Regions from separate parts of the Sanguibacter sp. Z6_81 genome, predicted to be linked through region 2. Evidence: riboswitches for the same ligand, from Rfam matches in the RefSeq annotation. Region 2 holds a riboswitch; the other holds the start of a gene.
The links. A riboswitch is a leader RNA that binds a small molecule or an ion and turns the genes downstream of it on or off. The one in region 2 is predicted to bind thiamine pyrophosphate.
Positions count from the first base shown of each region.

Region 1: another riboswitch for thiamine pyrophosphate. It lies ahead of thiO (glycine oxidase ThiO); the one in region 2 lies ahead of thiC (phosphomethylpyrimidine synthase ThiC).

Region 1 covers NZ_JBXUFV010000003.1:29,344-36,605, forward strand. The annotation lists gene AC2AXK_RS08520 (DUF3817 domain-containing protein) at 1-72, shown strand, start outside; gene AC2AXK_RS08525 (Fe-S oxidoreductase) at 361-705, shown strand; gene moeB (molybdopterin-synthase adenylyltransferase MoeB) at 782-2,017, shown strand; gene AC2AXK_RS08535 (thiazole synthase) at 2,042-2,842, opposite strand; gene thiS (sulfur carrier protein ThiS) at 2,839-3,066, opposite strand; gene thiO (glycine oxidase ThiO) at 3,063-4,256, opposite strand; TPP riboswitch at 4,264-4,347, opposite strand; gene thiE (thiamine phosphate synthase) at 4,373-5,092, shown strand; gene guaA (glutamine-hydrolyzing GMP synthase) at 5,127-6,707, shown strand; gene AC2AXK_RS08560 (hypothetical protein) at 6,785-7,262, shown strand, end outside.
Region 2 covers NZ_JBXUFV010000001.1:297,224-304,485, reverse strand. The annotation lists gene clpB (ATP-dependent chaperone ClpB) at 1-889, shown strand, start outside; gene AC2AXK_RS01440 (maleylpyruvate isomerase family mycothiol-dependent enzyme) at 933-1,571, opposite strand; gene AC2AXK_RS01435 (maleylpyruvate isomerase family mycothiol-dependent enzyme) at 1,574-2,233, opposite strand; TPP riboswitch at 2,346-2,455, shown strand; gene thiC (phosphomethylpyrimidine synthase ThiC) at 2,447-4,147, shown strand; gene AC2AXK_RS01425 (septum formation family protein) at 4,166-4,618, opposite strand; gene AC2AXK_RS01420 (DUF4190 domain-containing protein) at 5,004-5,813, opposite strand; gene AC2AXK_RS01415 (exodeoxyribonuclease III) at 5,859-6,653, opposite strand; gene bla (class A beta-lactamase) at 6,680-7,262, opposite strand, start outside.

The DNA of each region.
Region 1 (7,262 bases), on a different contig from region 2:
CTGTCCTTCGTCGTCGAGCGGCGCGTGCACCGGGACGCCGAGGCGAGGATCGCCGCCGCTCGCAACGGGTGACCGCTCGTGCATCGGCGCGGGGGGAGCGCGTGCGCTGGGGGCGGGCGTGCCCGACGCCTCGTCGGCGTCCTTCCCGCGCTGCTCGCTGCCGGGATCGCGGCGGACGGGCCCGTGCAGGAAGGCGGACCGGCCCTCGCCCCTGGGTGGTCGGTCGACGGGTCCGCCCGGGCGGACCCGCCTCCGGACGACGCTGCGACCTCGCACGACCCGCCTGACTACCGGTCGGGGCCGTACGCGGGCTATCTCTGCCCGGACGGTCCGGCGGAGGCGGGTGCGTGGGCTTGTCGCGTGTCCCGCACGGGGCTCGCCGCGGTGGCGGGCCTCCATCAGCGGGTCGCGGCCGTCCTCAACGGGGGCACGTGCGAGATCCAGCAGGCCCTGTGGGTCTGCTTCGACGTGGACGTCCCTTTCGTCCTGCGCGGTGGGACGACGTACGGGGACACCTACCTCACCAGGCGGTCCCGCGAGGACCTCGGCCGCGACCTCATCGCGCACGAGCGCGAGCACGTGCACCAGTGGCAGCTCTTCGGTCCGACGTTCGCCCTCCTCTACGTCACCGCCGGTGTGGACCCGTGCGGCAACTACTTCGAGGAGGCCGCAGGGCTCGAGGAGGGCGACTACACGTGCGCGTGACCGCGGTCACGGCGCGGTCTGTGACGCGCCCCGCTCGGTAGAGTCGCAGGACTCCTCCCTGCCGATTGGGGCCTCGATGACCGACACCACGCCAGGCAGCGCAGCCCGTCGCGCGACCGACGGCCCGACGGCCGCCCTCCCGCCGCTCGTCGCCGAGTCCGCCCCTCTCGAGCCCGCCGAGCTCGCCCGGTATGCGCGGCACCTGAGCCTGCCCCACCTCGGCACGAGCGGGCAGCGCCGGTTGAAGAACGCGCGTGTCCTCGTCGTGGGAGCCGGGGGCCTGGGCAGTCCCGCCCTGCTCTACCTCGCTGCGGCCGGCGTGGGGACGCTCGGGATCGTCGACGACGACGTCGTCGACACCTCGAACCTCCAGCGCCAGGTCATCCACACCGTCGCCGACGTCGGCCGGCCCAAGGTGGACTCGGCCCGGGACAGGATCCGCTCGCTCAACCCCCACGTCGACGTGCGGACGCACCCGGTGCGCCTCGATGCCGGGAACGCGCTCGAGATCTTCCGGGAGTACGACCTCGTGCTCGACGGCGCCGACAACTTCGCGACCCGTTATCTCGTCAACGACGCGTGCGCGCTGCTCGGGATCCCGTACGTGTGGGGTTCGATCTTCCAGTTCCACGGTCAGACGAGCGTGTTCTGGGCTGCTCCGCCCGAAGGCGTCGAGCCGGTGACCTACCGAGACCTCTTCCCGACGCCGCCCCCGGCTGGTTCCGTCCCCAGCTGCGCGGAGGGTGGGGTGCTCGGTGCGCTGTGCGCGACCGTCGGCTCGGTCATGGTCACCGAGGCGGTCAAGCTCATCACGGGCGCGGGTCGCCCGCTCCTGGGCAGACTGGCCGTCTACGACGCGCTCGAGCTCACGTGGCGCCAGCTCACCGTCCACCCGGACCCCGACCTCGTGCCCGTTGTCGCGCTGGTCGACTACGAGGTGCTCTGCGGGCTCCCGCCGGCCGCGACGACGGACGACGCGAGGGCCGACGACGGCATCGAGCTGAGCGCCGCCCGGCTCGCCACGATGCTCGCGACGGGCGACGACGTCCTCGTCGTCGACGTCCGGGAGGCCTACGAGCGTCAGATCGTCGCGATCCCCGGGTCCGTCCACGTCTCCATGGACGAGCTGCTCGCGGGCGGAGGGCTCGATGCTCTCCCGAGAGACCGGCCGGTGGCGTTCTACTGCAAGATGGGCGGTCGTTCGCTCGCGGTGACCGAGGCGGCGCGCGAGCGCGGTCTGGACGCGCGCAGCGTCACCGGTGGCGTCCTCGCGTGGGTGCACGAGGTCGACCCCGGGCTGCCCGTGTACTGACCAGGCCCGGTGGGCGGCGGGCCGCTACAGCGCGAGGTCGAGCAGCCCGGTCGTGGGGGAGGACGCGAGCGCCTGCTCCCTGCGCGGGATCCGGCCGGCTCCGGCTGCGAGCCGCCCGGCGTCCACGGCCAGCCGCATCGCGCGGGCCATGCGCACCGGGTCCGCGGCCCGGGTCACGGCGGACGCGAGCAGGACCGCGTCGCACCCGAGCTCCATCGCCAGCGCCGCGTCGGAGGCGGTGCCGATCCCGGCGTCGAGGATGACGGGCACGGAGGACCAGTCGGCGATCGCGGCGATGTTGCGCGGGTTGAGGATCCCGAGGCCCGACCCGATCGGGGCGCCCAGCGGCATGACGGCAGCGCAGCCCACGTCCTGGAGCTTGCGTGCGAGCACCGGGTCGTCGTTGGTGTACGGCAGGACGACGAAGCCCGCCCGGACGAGCTCGTCCGCGGCCCGGACGAGCTCGATGGGGTCCGGCAGGAGCGTGACGTCGTCCGCGAGGACCTCGAGCTTGACCCACGGTGTCCCGCACGCCTCGCGGGCGAGCTCGGCGGTGAGCACGGCTTCGCGGGCGTTGAAGCATCCCGCGGTGTTGGGCAGGGGTCGGATGCCGTGGCGAGCGAGCAGGTCCCACACCGTGCCGCCGCCCGCAGCACCCGGCTGCGGCGTGCTCACGCGGCGCATCGCGACCGTCGTGAGCTCGGTCCCGGAGGCGACGAGCGCCTCCTCGAGGTGCAGGAGGTTCGGTGCCCCGCCGGTGCCCATGACGAGGCGGGACGTGAACGTGACTCCCGCGACGACGAACGCGTCAGGCTCCTCGGTCATCCGCCCTGCACCGCCGTGACGATCTCGACGCGGTCCCCGACGGTGAGCCCGGTGCCCGCCCACCGTCCCCGGGGGACGACGTGGTCGTTGATGGCGACCGCGACGCCGCTCGGTGCACCGTCCGACGCGCAGGCCGGCGCGTAGAGCGCGACGAGGGACCGGAGGTCGGTGAGCCCGGCGAGCGCCCGCTCCTCACCGTTGACGATGATCGATCCGCGGGTCATCGGTCCGCTCCGGTGAGCGCGAAGCGGAGGGGATCGACCGCGGGGGGAGGACTGCCGTGTCGGCCCGCGAACAGGTCGTCGAGGAGGTCTGCGGTGAGCGGGGTGAGCAGGACGCCGTTGCGGTGGTGGCCGGTCGCGGCGACGAGGCCGGGCACGGACGTCCGGCCGATGAGGGGCAGGTTGTCCGGCGTCCCGGGACGGGCCCGCGCGGTGACCTCGACGAACGTGAGCTCGTCGATGCCCGGGACGAGTGCCCGCGCGTCCCGCAGGAGCGCGTGGACCCCACCGGCCGTGGCGGTGGGCACGTCGCGTTCCTCGCTCGTCGCACCCACGACCACCTCCCCGCCGGGCCGTGGCACGACGTAGACCGGGCGCAGCTGGACCGTCCCGCGCACGACGTGGCGCAGCCCGAAGCCCGTCCCGCGCGCGTCGAGCCGGAGCGCCTCGCCCATGACCGGCCGGGTCGGCAGCACGACCTCGGGGACGTCGCCCAGCAGCCCGCCCGACGCCGCACCTGCGGCGAGCACGACGACGCCGGCGTGGTGGGTCCCGCCTGCGCGGTCCTCGGCGCCGACGACGGCGCCGGACGGTGAGCGCAGGAGGCGCGCGGCCTCGTGCCGCACGATGGTCGCGGTCCGCCTGCCCGCACCAGAGCCCGTGAGAGCCGTGAGCAACGCGGCGTGGGTCGCACGGGGGTCGACCTGGTGGTCGCCGGCCACCCGGTACGCGCCGGAGAGGCGGCCGCCGAGGAACGGCTCCTCCTCCCGTGCCTGGGAGACGGTGAGCTCCTCGGAGGTCAGGCCGAGCGCCCGGTGGAGCTCCGCGAGCCGCCTGCCCTGCGCGGCGTCGGCCTGGTCGTACGCCACGGACAGCGTGCCGCACGCCTGCAGTCCGGTGGGGCTGCCCGTCGCGTCCTCGAGCTCCGCCGCGAAGGCCGGCCACCGCCGGGCGGACGCGACACAGAGCTCGGTGAGCGACTCCTCACCGAAGCTCGCCTCGGTGACCGGTGCGAGCATCCCGGCCGCAGCGTGGGTGGCGCCGGTGCCGGGCGCCGGATCGAGGCAGGTGACGGTGAGGCCTGCGCGCAGGGCGCGCCATGCGGCCGTGGCACCGATGATGCCGAGCCCCACGACGAGGACGTCGCTCGTCGTGGCGCGAGCGGGCGTGGACCGATCGACAGGTGCGCGCATGCGCTGTGCTCCCTTCGCTGGCATGACCCAGAGCAGGTTCGACGGTCGGCGTGACGCCCTCTCAGCCCCGCCGTGTGCGGGGCTCCCGTGCGTCAGCCACAGTACACTCACGCCCCATGACGCTCACGGAGCACGGCGCGGCCCCCCTGCCCGACGACAGCGCCACGGGCTCTCTCGCGGCCCGCGCGTCCGTGCGCCGCCGCCTGGCCGACGCCCGGCTGTACCTGTGCACCGACGCGCGCGCGGACCGCGGCGACCGGGCGGACTTCGCGGCGTTCGTCCGCACCGTGCTGCGGGCCGGTGTCGACGTCATCCAGCTGCGGGACCGGTCCCTGGACGTCGTCGAGGAGCTCGAGCTGCTCGCGCTCATGGCCGCCCTCACCGAGGAGGAGGGCGCGCTGCTCGCCGTCAACGACCGCGCCGACGTGGCGACAGCGGCAGGAGCGCAGATCCTGCACACCGGCCAGCGCGACCTGCCGGTCACCGTCGCGCGCGGCCTCGTCGGCCCGTCCGTCGGCATCGGACGCTCCACACGCGGCGGGGAGCAGGCCGTAGCAGCGGACGCCGACCCGGACGTCGACTACTTCTGCGTCGGCCCGGTCCATGCCACTCCGACGAAGCCTGGCCGGTCCGCCGTCGGCGTGGACGCCGTGCGGGACGTCGCACGCCTCGCCCCGACGACGCCCTGGTTCGCGATCGGCGGGATCGACCTCACGACGCTGCGACCCGTCCTCGACGCCGGTGCGCGCCGCGTCGTCGTGGTCCGGGCGATCACGGACGCGAGCGACCCCGCGGACGCGACGAGGAGGATCCGGGCCGCCGTCGTGGGCGCTTGAACCCCGCCCGACGTGCGCCGACTATCCTGGGGTCGTGACGCAGACCCCAACCTCCTTGCCGCGCCCCGTCCTCGTCGTGGACTTCGGTGCCCAGTACGCCCAGCTCATCGCGCGCCGTGTCCGCGAGGCCAACGTGTACTCCGAGATCGTCCCCAGCACCTTCACGGTCGAGCAGATGCTCGCGAAGGACCCGGCGGCGATCATCCTCTCGGGCGGCCCGTCGTCCGTCTACGCCACGGGCGCCCCGTTCGTCGACCCTGAGCTGTTCACCGCCGGCGTCCCTGTCCTGGGCATCTGCTACGGCTTCCAGGCGATGGCCAAGGCGCTCGGCGGATCCGTCGCCCAGACCGGCCTGTCCGAGTACGGCGGGACGTTCGTCGAGATCAACCACCCCGGTTCCCTCCTCGAGGGATCGCCCGAGCAGCAGACGACGTGGATGAGCCACGGCGACGCCGTGCACTCCGCCCCCGAGGGCTTCGAGGTCCTCGCGACGTCGGCCGGCTCGCCCGTGGCCGCGTTCGAGGACACGGAGCGTCACCTCTACGGCGTGCAGTGGCACCCCGAGGTCAGGCACTCGCCCCTCGGCCAGAAGGCGATCGAGAACTTCCTCTACCGCGGCGCCGGGCTCGCACCCGACTGGACGCCCGGCAACGTCATCGCCGACCAGGTCGAGATCATCCGCGCGCAGGTGGGCGACGCCCGGGTCATCTGTGGCCTCTCCGGCGGGGTCGACTCCTCCGTGGCTGCCGCGCTCGTGCAGAAGGCCGTCGGAGACCAGCTCACCTGCGTGTTCGTCGACCACGGTCTGCTGCGGGCCGGTGAGGCCGAGCAGGTCGAGAAGGACTTCGTCGACGCCACCGGCGTGCAGCTCAAGGTCGTCAACGCCCAGCAGCGTTTCCTCCAGGCGCTCGCCGGGGTGAGCGACCCCGAGACGAAGCGCAAGATCATCGGCCGTGAGTTCATCCGGGTGTTCGAGGACGCCGCACGCGAGGTCGTCGCCGACGCGGGCGCGCACGGTGACGAGGTGAAGTTCCTCGTGCAAGGCACGCTCTACCCGGACGTCGTCGAGTCCGGCGGTGGTGAGGGTGCTGCGAACATCAAGAGCCACCACAACGTCGGCGGGCTCCCTGACGACCTGCAGTTCTCCCTCGTGGAGCCGCTGCGCACCCTGTTCAAGGATGAGGTGCGGGCCGTCGGCCTCGAGCTCGGCGTGCCCGAGGGCATCGTCTGGCGCCAGCCGTTCCCGGGGCCCGGCCTCGGGATCCGGATCGTCGGAGAGGTCACCGGCGAGCGGCTGGAGATCCTCCGTGCCGCGGACGCGATCGCCCGCGAGGAGCTCACGCGCGCCGGCCTCGACCGGGAGATCTGGCAGTGCCCCGTCGTGCTGCTCGGCGACGTGCGGTCCGTCGGCGTGCAGGGCGACGGGCGCACCTACGGGCACCCCATCGTCCTGCGTCCCGTGTCCTCCGAGGACGCGATGACAGCCGACTGGACCCGCCTGCCGTACGACGTGCTGGCGACCATCTCCACGCGCATCACCAACGAGGTCAAGGACGTCAACCGTGTCGTCCTGGACGTCACGAGCAAGCCACCGGGCACCATCGAGTGGGAGTGACTCACCGCCCGCATCCGTAGCCCTCTCGCTACGGTGGGACAGAGAGCATGCAGGCACGACCAACGAAGGAGTGCACGATGGCGAGCAAGGTCACGATCAGGCAGAGCAAGGGTGTGGGGGTCGTCGGGCTGCTGACGCTCATCGCGGGAGTGGTCCTCCTCATCGCGGGTGGCATCACGTGGTGGGCGGTCGCGGACAAGCTGGCGGACGAGGAGATCACCGTCTCCGAGGACGCGTCCTTCCTCGCGGGGAAGAAGGTCAACGACCCGTTCTCGGCCTTCGCCCAGGCTGACGTCATCAACAAGCACGCTCTCGAGGCGTCCGACGGCAACACGTACGCGGAGCTCGGGCAGGGCGACGAGCGGCGCGAGACGGTGATGAACGCGTCGTTCCTGCGAGCGTCGCTCTTCACGTCGGTCGTGTCGTTCGGCGTGGCGGCCCTCGTCATGGGCCTCGGGATCCTCTTCATCATCAACGGGTGGGCGCTGCGCCGTATGGCCGGTGGACCGCCGGTCGTCGTCGAGACCTCGGACGACCGTGACGGCGGTGACCGCG
Region 2 (7,262 bases):
TCGTGCCCGCGCCGGGGTGTCGGACCCCAACCGGCCCACGGGCTCGTTCCTCTTCCTCGGTCCCACCGGCGTCGGCAAGACCGAGCTGGCGAAGTCGCTCGCCGACTTCCTGTTCGACGACGAGCGCGCGATGGTCCGCATCGACATGTCGGAGTACAGCGAGAAGCACAGCGTCGCCCGGCTCGTCGGTGCGCCTCCCGGGTACGTCGGCTACGAGGAGGGCGGTCAGCTCACCGAGGCCGTCCGGCGGCGTCCGTACTCCGTCGTGCTCCTCGACGAGGTGGAGAAGGCGCACCCCGAGGTGTTCGACATCCTCCTGCAGGTGCTCGACGACGGGCGGCTCACCGACGGCCAGGGGCGCACGGTCGACTTCCGCAACGTCATCCTCGTGCTCACCTCCAACCTCGGGTCCCAGTACCTCGTCGACCCGCTGCTCGACGACGCCGCGCGCCGGGAGGCCGTCATGGCGGCGGTCCGCGACGCGTTCAAGCCGGAGTTCCTCAACCGCCTCGACGAGATCGTGATGTTCGACGCCCTCGGGCTCGACGACCTCGCACGGATCGTCGACCTCCAGGTGGCGGAGCTCGCGAAGCGCCTCGAGTCGCGCCGCATCGTCCTGGACGTCACCCAGGCGGCGCGCGAGTGGCTCGCCATCGAAGGGTTCGACCCGACGTACGGGGCGCGGCCCCTGCGTCGCCTCGTGCAGCGGCAGATCGGCGACCAGCTCGCCCGGCTCATGCTCTCGGGCGAGGTGGGCGACGGGGCGACCGTCGTCGTCGACCACCCGGTCGACGTCGGCGCGGAGCAGGTGCTCGTCGACGGCGCGGACGACGCGGTGGCCGGTCCCAGCTCGGCCCAGTCCGGCGGCCTGGTCCTCACGGTGCGCTGACCGGACCTCCGTGCGGACGAGCTCAGGACTGGACGCCTGACGTTCAGGTGATGCGGCGGCGGATCTCGGGCACTCCGGGGCCGGTGAGCTCGTCGAGGTAGGCGGGCCGACCGGCCATGGTCATGAGGAGGGCGAGCGTCGGACCGGAGACGAGGGGCCCGGAGCCGGCGTGGAACGGCCCGTCGTCGGCACGCAGCTCGAGGCTGGCCGTGTGCGTGCGGCTCGGCACGGCGAAGTCGCGCCGCGCGTAGAACTCTGCGACGGGCGTCAGTGCCTCGATGCTCGGGGTCGGGGAGAGTCCCAGCGGGCGGCGGATGTCCTGGGCGTGCACGAGGACCTCGCCGAGGTAGGCCGGGGTGTGGCTCGTCGCCGCGGTCGTGCTCGGGACGACAGCGCGGAACCGGGCGAGCGTCTCGGCCGGTGTGCTCCCGCGGTGCTCGCGCATCCGGCGGTCGTTGTGCACCTCGACGCGGAAGCGCGCACCGACGATGCTGCGAACCCACCTCCACGTCCCGGTGCTCGCGGCGGCGACGAGGTGGGCGACGACGTCCTCGACGTCCCACGCTCCGCACAGGGTGCTGTGCCGCCACTGATCGTCACCCAGGCTCGCGAGGTCGTCGGCCAGCGCGGCCCGTTCGGCGTGGACCAGGGTCCAGAGGTGGTCGTCGTCGCGCGTGGCCATGTCTACTCTCCTCCGGGTCGGGTGGGTCCTGGGGCGGCCGTGAGGTGCTGGGCGCCAGGGCCGACCAGCAGGTCGGGGTCGAGGGGGCGTCCCGAGACGGCCATGAGGAGGTCGAGCGGGTCGCCGCGGACCTCGTCGCCCGTCCCCCAGGTGGCGCCGGTGCGTGCGTCGACGAGCTGCAGCCCGGCGGCTCGTTCCTTTCCGCCCCCGAACGACACGGGGGTGCGCAGCTGGTACGCCAGCGCGGCCGCGACGTCGTCGGGCGGGTACGTCCCGACGATGCCGAGCGGTCGCCGCACGTCCTCGCCGTGGACGATCGCCTCGACGAGCCGTGTCGCGATATTGACCGGCGGTGTCCGGGTGAGGTCAGCAGCCTGCTCGAGGGCGTGGAGCGTCTCGCGGGGGTCCGCCCGCCTCTGGCGTGCGATGCCACGCTCGTTGGCGCGGTCGAAGTCCATGCGGGCGGCGACGAGGTCGCGGACGAACGAGACGCGGCCGGTGCGCGCGGTGTCCACGAGGTGTGCGACGACGTCGTGCACGTCCCAGCCCGGGCAGAGCGACGGTGCGCGCCACTGCTCGCCGCGGAGCCCGGTGAGGTCCGCGACGAGGCGACGGCGCTCGGCGCGGACGGTCTGCCAGACGGCTGCTGCTGTCCCACGCATGTCTGCTCCTGCCGGTGGTGGGCCACGATGCTCGCCGCGGAGATGCGCGCGTCGTCATCGTCGAGACTACTGCCTGAGCGGGTGCCCGGTTTGGGGTACGGTGTCCGGACAACCACACATGCACGGGAGCTCGCAGCAGCGAGCTGAGAGGGCGGCTCAGCGCCGCCGACCGTTCGAACCTGTCCGGATCATGCCGGCGTAGGGAGAAGCTCGATGAGCACGATGGATGCTGCGCGCACGCCTGTCACCACCCGGACCGTCACCACCGGTCCCATCGCGGGATCGTCGAAGGTGTACCTGCCCGTCCCGGACGCGCCGGGCCTGACGTTCCCCGTCCGCCGGGTCAACCTCAGCAACGGCGAGCACCTCGACCTCTACGACACGTCCGGCCCGTACACGGACGACTCCCCGGACGCCCCGGCGATCGACGTCGTCGCGGGTCTGGCCCCGACGCGCGACGCTTGGGAGCGGCCCGAGCGGCCCGAGCGGCCCGAGCGGCCCGAGCGGGTCGACGGTGCGAGCACCCAGCTCGCGTGGGCCCGTGCCGGGATCCTCACGCCGGAGATGCGGATCGCCGCGGCCCGCGAGGGCGTCGACCCGGAGCTCGTCCGCTCGGAGGTGGCACGCGGGCGCGCGGTCATCCCCGCGAACCGCAACCACCCCGAGCTCGAGCCGATGGTCATCGGCAAGGCGTTCGCCGTGAAGATCAACGCGAACATCGGCAACTCCGCGGTGACGTCCTCCATCGAGGAGGAGGTCGAGAAGATGGTGTGGGCAGCCCGGTGGGGGGCGGACACCCTCATGGACCTGTCCACGGGCAAGGACATCCACGCCACGCGCGAGTGGATCATGCGCAACTCCCCGATCCCCGTCGGCACGGTGCCGATCTACCAGGCGCTGGAGAAGGTCAAGGGCGACCCCGCGAAGCTCACGTGGGAGGTGTACCGGGACACGGTGATCGAGCAGTGCGAGCAGGGCGTCGACTACATGACCGTGCACGCCGGGGTGCTGCTGCGCTACATCCCGCTCACCGCCCGCCGGGTCACCGGGATCGTCTCCCGCGGTGGTGCGATCATGGCGGCGTGGTGCCTGGCGCACCACGAGGAGTCGTTCCTCTACACCCGGTTCGCCGAGCTGTGCGAGATCTTCCGTCGCTACGACGTGACGTTCTCCCTCGGTGACGGCCTGCGCCCCGGCTCCATCGCGGACGCCAACGACGCCGCGCAGTTCGCCGAGCTCCGCACTCTCGGAGAGCTGACGAGGGTCGCGAAGTCGTACGGCGTGCAGGTGATGATCGAGGGCCCCGGCCACGTGCCGATGCACAAGATCGTCGAGAACGTGCGGCTCGAGGAGGAGCTGTGCGAGGAGGCGCCGTTCTACACGCTCGGCCCCCTCGCCACCGACATCGCTCCCGCCTACGACCACATCACCTCGGCGATCGGCGCGGCGATCATCGCCCAGGCCGGCACCGCGATGCTCTGCTACGTCACGCCCAAGGAGCACCTCGGTCTGCCGGACCGGGACGACGTGAAGACCGGGGTCATCACGTACAAGATCGCGGCGCACTCCGCGGACCTCGCCAAGCAGCACCCGCGCGCGCAGGAGCGCGACGACGCGTTGTCCCGGGCCCGGTTCGAGTTCCGCTGGAACGACCAGTTCGCCCTGTCCCTCGACCCGGACACCGCGCGGGCGTTCCACGACGAGACGCTCCCCGCCGAGCCCGCGAAGACGGCGCACTTCTGCTCGATGTGCGGACCGAAGTTCTGCTCCATGCGGATCTCCGCGGACGTGCGCGAGTACGCCGAGAAGAACGGACTCACCACGGTGGATGCCATCGAGGTGGGCATGGCCGAGAAGTCGAGAGAGTTCGAGGACGCCGGCGGCCGCGTCTACCTGCCGGTCACCCAGGCGTAGCGCCGGGGCCGGCGCCCGTCACAGCTGCGCGGCCATGCTCTCGCCGATCGTGGTGCCCTCGGGTGTCGTGACGACGCACAGCCCGGTCCGGTCCCCGTCGGCCCACGAGTCCTTGCTCGGGAACCACAACGAGAAGCTGAGGTCGTCCGGGTCGAACGTGCCTGTGCTCACGGCGTCCTGGGTGCACACCTCCGCGAGCTGCTCACGCAGCGGTCGCGTCCCCGGGTAGTCGTCGGCGTCGTCGTACGTCACTCCCGCGACGGCCTGCGACGGGTGCTGCTCGTCGCACGGGACGACCGTCACCGTGTCCACGGCGCGCCCCGTGCGCGGTGCGTCGAAGCAGTTCCCGACGACGACCTGCTGGGAGGACACCTCCACCTCCTCCGTCACCTCGGCCTCGAGCGGCTCGATGCTCGGTCCGCGGTCGAGGAGGAGGAACGCGCCGACACCGACGAGCACGATCACGGCCACCCCCACCGCCACGAGGAGGGTCCGACGTCCCCGGCGAGGTGCCGCGGGGGCGGGTGCAGGTACGTCTGGAGCGCTGTACGCAGCCCCGGGCGCTGACGACGGCGCTGACGACGACGGCGCTGACGACGACGGCGCTGACGACGACGGCGGGGGCGGGGGCGGGGCGGTGCCCGATGGCGGCGGGGGCGGTGGCACCGCGTCGCGCCGAGGGCCGGGTGTGGGTTGCCCGGGCGGCGGTGGCGGGGGAGGGACTGACGTCACGGGTGATCGACCGCCTTCGGGACGTGTCCGCCGGGCGGACGCGATGACTTCTCAGAAGACTATCGTCGCTGGTCCTCGTCCGCGGGCCCGTCCCCCGCGCCGTCGATCGCGCGGCCGCGGGTGATCAGTGTGCGAGAGCGACGTCGTCCGCGGCGATCGTCCCCGTCACGGGCCCGTGCCTGGACGTGACGAAGCACCACGCCTCCGTCTCGCCGTCGGCCCACAGGCCGGACGTCGGGGCGACCGGCACCGTCCGGAACAGGGTGGCCGACGCGGGTGGGAGGGCCGCCAGCTCCTTCTCGCACGCGGCGGCGGCCTCGCGCTGCATCCCGGGGCGGCCGGGGTACCCGCCGCCCGGTGCCGACTGGACCGGGACGCGGGACAGGAGCTCGGTGGTGTGGGCCTCGTCGCAGGGCGTCACGGTGACTCGGCTGCCAAGTGCGAGCGACGCGTCGAGGCAGTGGCCGGGGGTGACGTCCCACAGATAGATCTCCGTCGGCGCGTCGACGCGAGCAGGGTCGGAGTAGAGCTCGCTGCGGTCACCGAACCGGACCGCGTCGACGACGAACCAGATGCCCGCCACCCAGAGCGCGGTGACGGTCGCGCCCACGACGATCCCGGCGACCGCGAGACCACGACCCCGCTGCCGATCGCCCCGGCCCCGAGCGCGTCTGATCTGCCCGAGGCCGGCGATCCCGAACACGACGCCGAGGAGGGCGGCGAGTCCCAGTGCCGTGAACGGGACGGCGATCGCGGCGACCGCGAGGCCGTTCCGGCCGGCGGGGCGCAGTGCCCCGTCGGCAGGACGCCGCGCGCCGTCACCGCGACGCCGCGTGCCGCCCGGTGCCGACGACGGCACGGGCGAGGGCGTTCCCTCCGCGGGCCCGTACGTCGGCGCTGCGTAGGGGGAGCGGCCCGGCCCGAGCGACGTCATGGGCGTTCCCCGGGTGCCGGGCGACGGGGAAGCACGGTCGGACGATCAGTCCGTCGCGACGTCGACGATGACGGGGACGTGGTCGGAGGCGCCCTTGCCCTTGCGCTCGTTGCGGTCGATCTCGACGCCGGTCACGGCAGGTGTGAGCCCGGGGGAGGTGTAGGCGAAGTCGATCCGCATGCCCTGGTTCTTCGGGAACCGCAGCTGCTGGTAGTCCCAGTAGGTGTACTTGCGGTCCTCGGGGACGAACTCGCGGGTCACCTCGGTGAAGCCGATGCCCTCGAAGGCTGCGAACGCGTCACGCTCCGGCTGGCTCACGTGCGTCGCGCCCTCGAACACGGCGAGGTCCCACACGTCCGTGTCCCGGGGCGCGACGTTCCAGTCGCCGACGAGCGCGATCTTCGCGGCAGGGTCCTGGGCCACCCAGCCGCGGGCGTCCTCCCGCAGCGTCCGCAACCACTCGAGCTTGTACTCGTAGTGCGGGTTGTCGAGCGCGCGCCCGTGCGGCACGTACAGGCTCCACACGCGCACGCCGCCGCACGTCGCACCGATGGCGCGCGCCTCGAGGTGCGGCTCCTCACCGAAGTGCGGCTGGTCCGGGAACCCGAGCTCCACGTCCTCGAGCCCCACGCGGGAGATGAGTGCGACGCCGTTCCACTGGCTCAGCCCGAAGTGTGCGACCTCGTACCCCGCGGCCTCGAACACCTCGAACGGGAACTGGGCGTCCTTGCACTTGGTCTCCTGCAGGGCCAGCACGTCGGTGCCGCTGCGCTCCAGGAAGGCGACGGCACGGTCGGCGCGAGCACGGATCGAGTTGATGTTCCACGTGGTGAGGCGCATGCCCACAGGCTAGCGGGGAGCGCGCACTAGGACCCGCCGGGGTGCTCGGCGACCAGGGCCTCGAGGGTGAGGGTCGTCGCGCGTGCGAGCACGGCGTCGTCGTGCACCGCGTCGGGCTCGGACCGGTCCGAGAGGACGACGAGGACGATCGGCTCGGCGTCGGGCGGCCAGAGGAGGGCGACGTCGTTGCGGGTGCCGTAGGCGGCGGCCCCGGACCGGTCTGCGACCGTCCACCCCGCTGGTGCTCCGGCCCGTACGAGATCCGTCCCGGTCCCGCTGGCGAGCATCCCGTCGAGCAGGACGCTGAGCGACTCCTCGGCCAGCACGTCGGTGAGTGCGAGCCGCTGCAGGCCGGTACCGAGCGCGCGCGGAGTGCTCGTGTCCCGGGTGTCGCCCGGCACCGTCGCGTTGAGGTCCGGCTCCCAGCGGTCCACCTGGGTGACGTCGTCCCCAGCCGCACGGAGCGCTGACTGCAGGCCCGCGGGCCCGCCGATCTCGGCCAGCAGGAGGTTCGCGGCCGTGTTGTCGCTGTGGATCAGCGCGGCGTCCACGACCTCGCGCAACGACATGCCGGTCGCCACCCGGCCGCTGGTGACCGGGGAGTGGGCG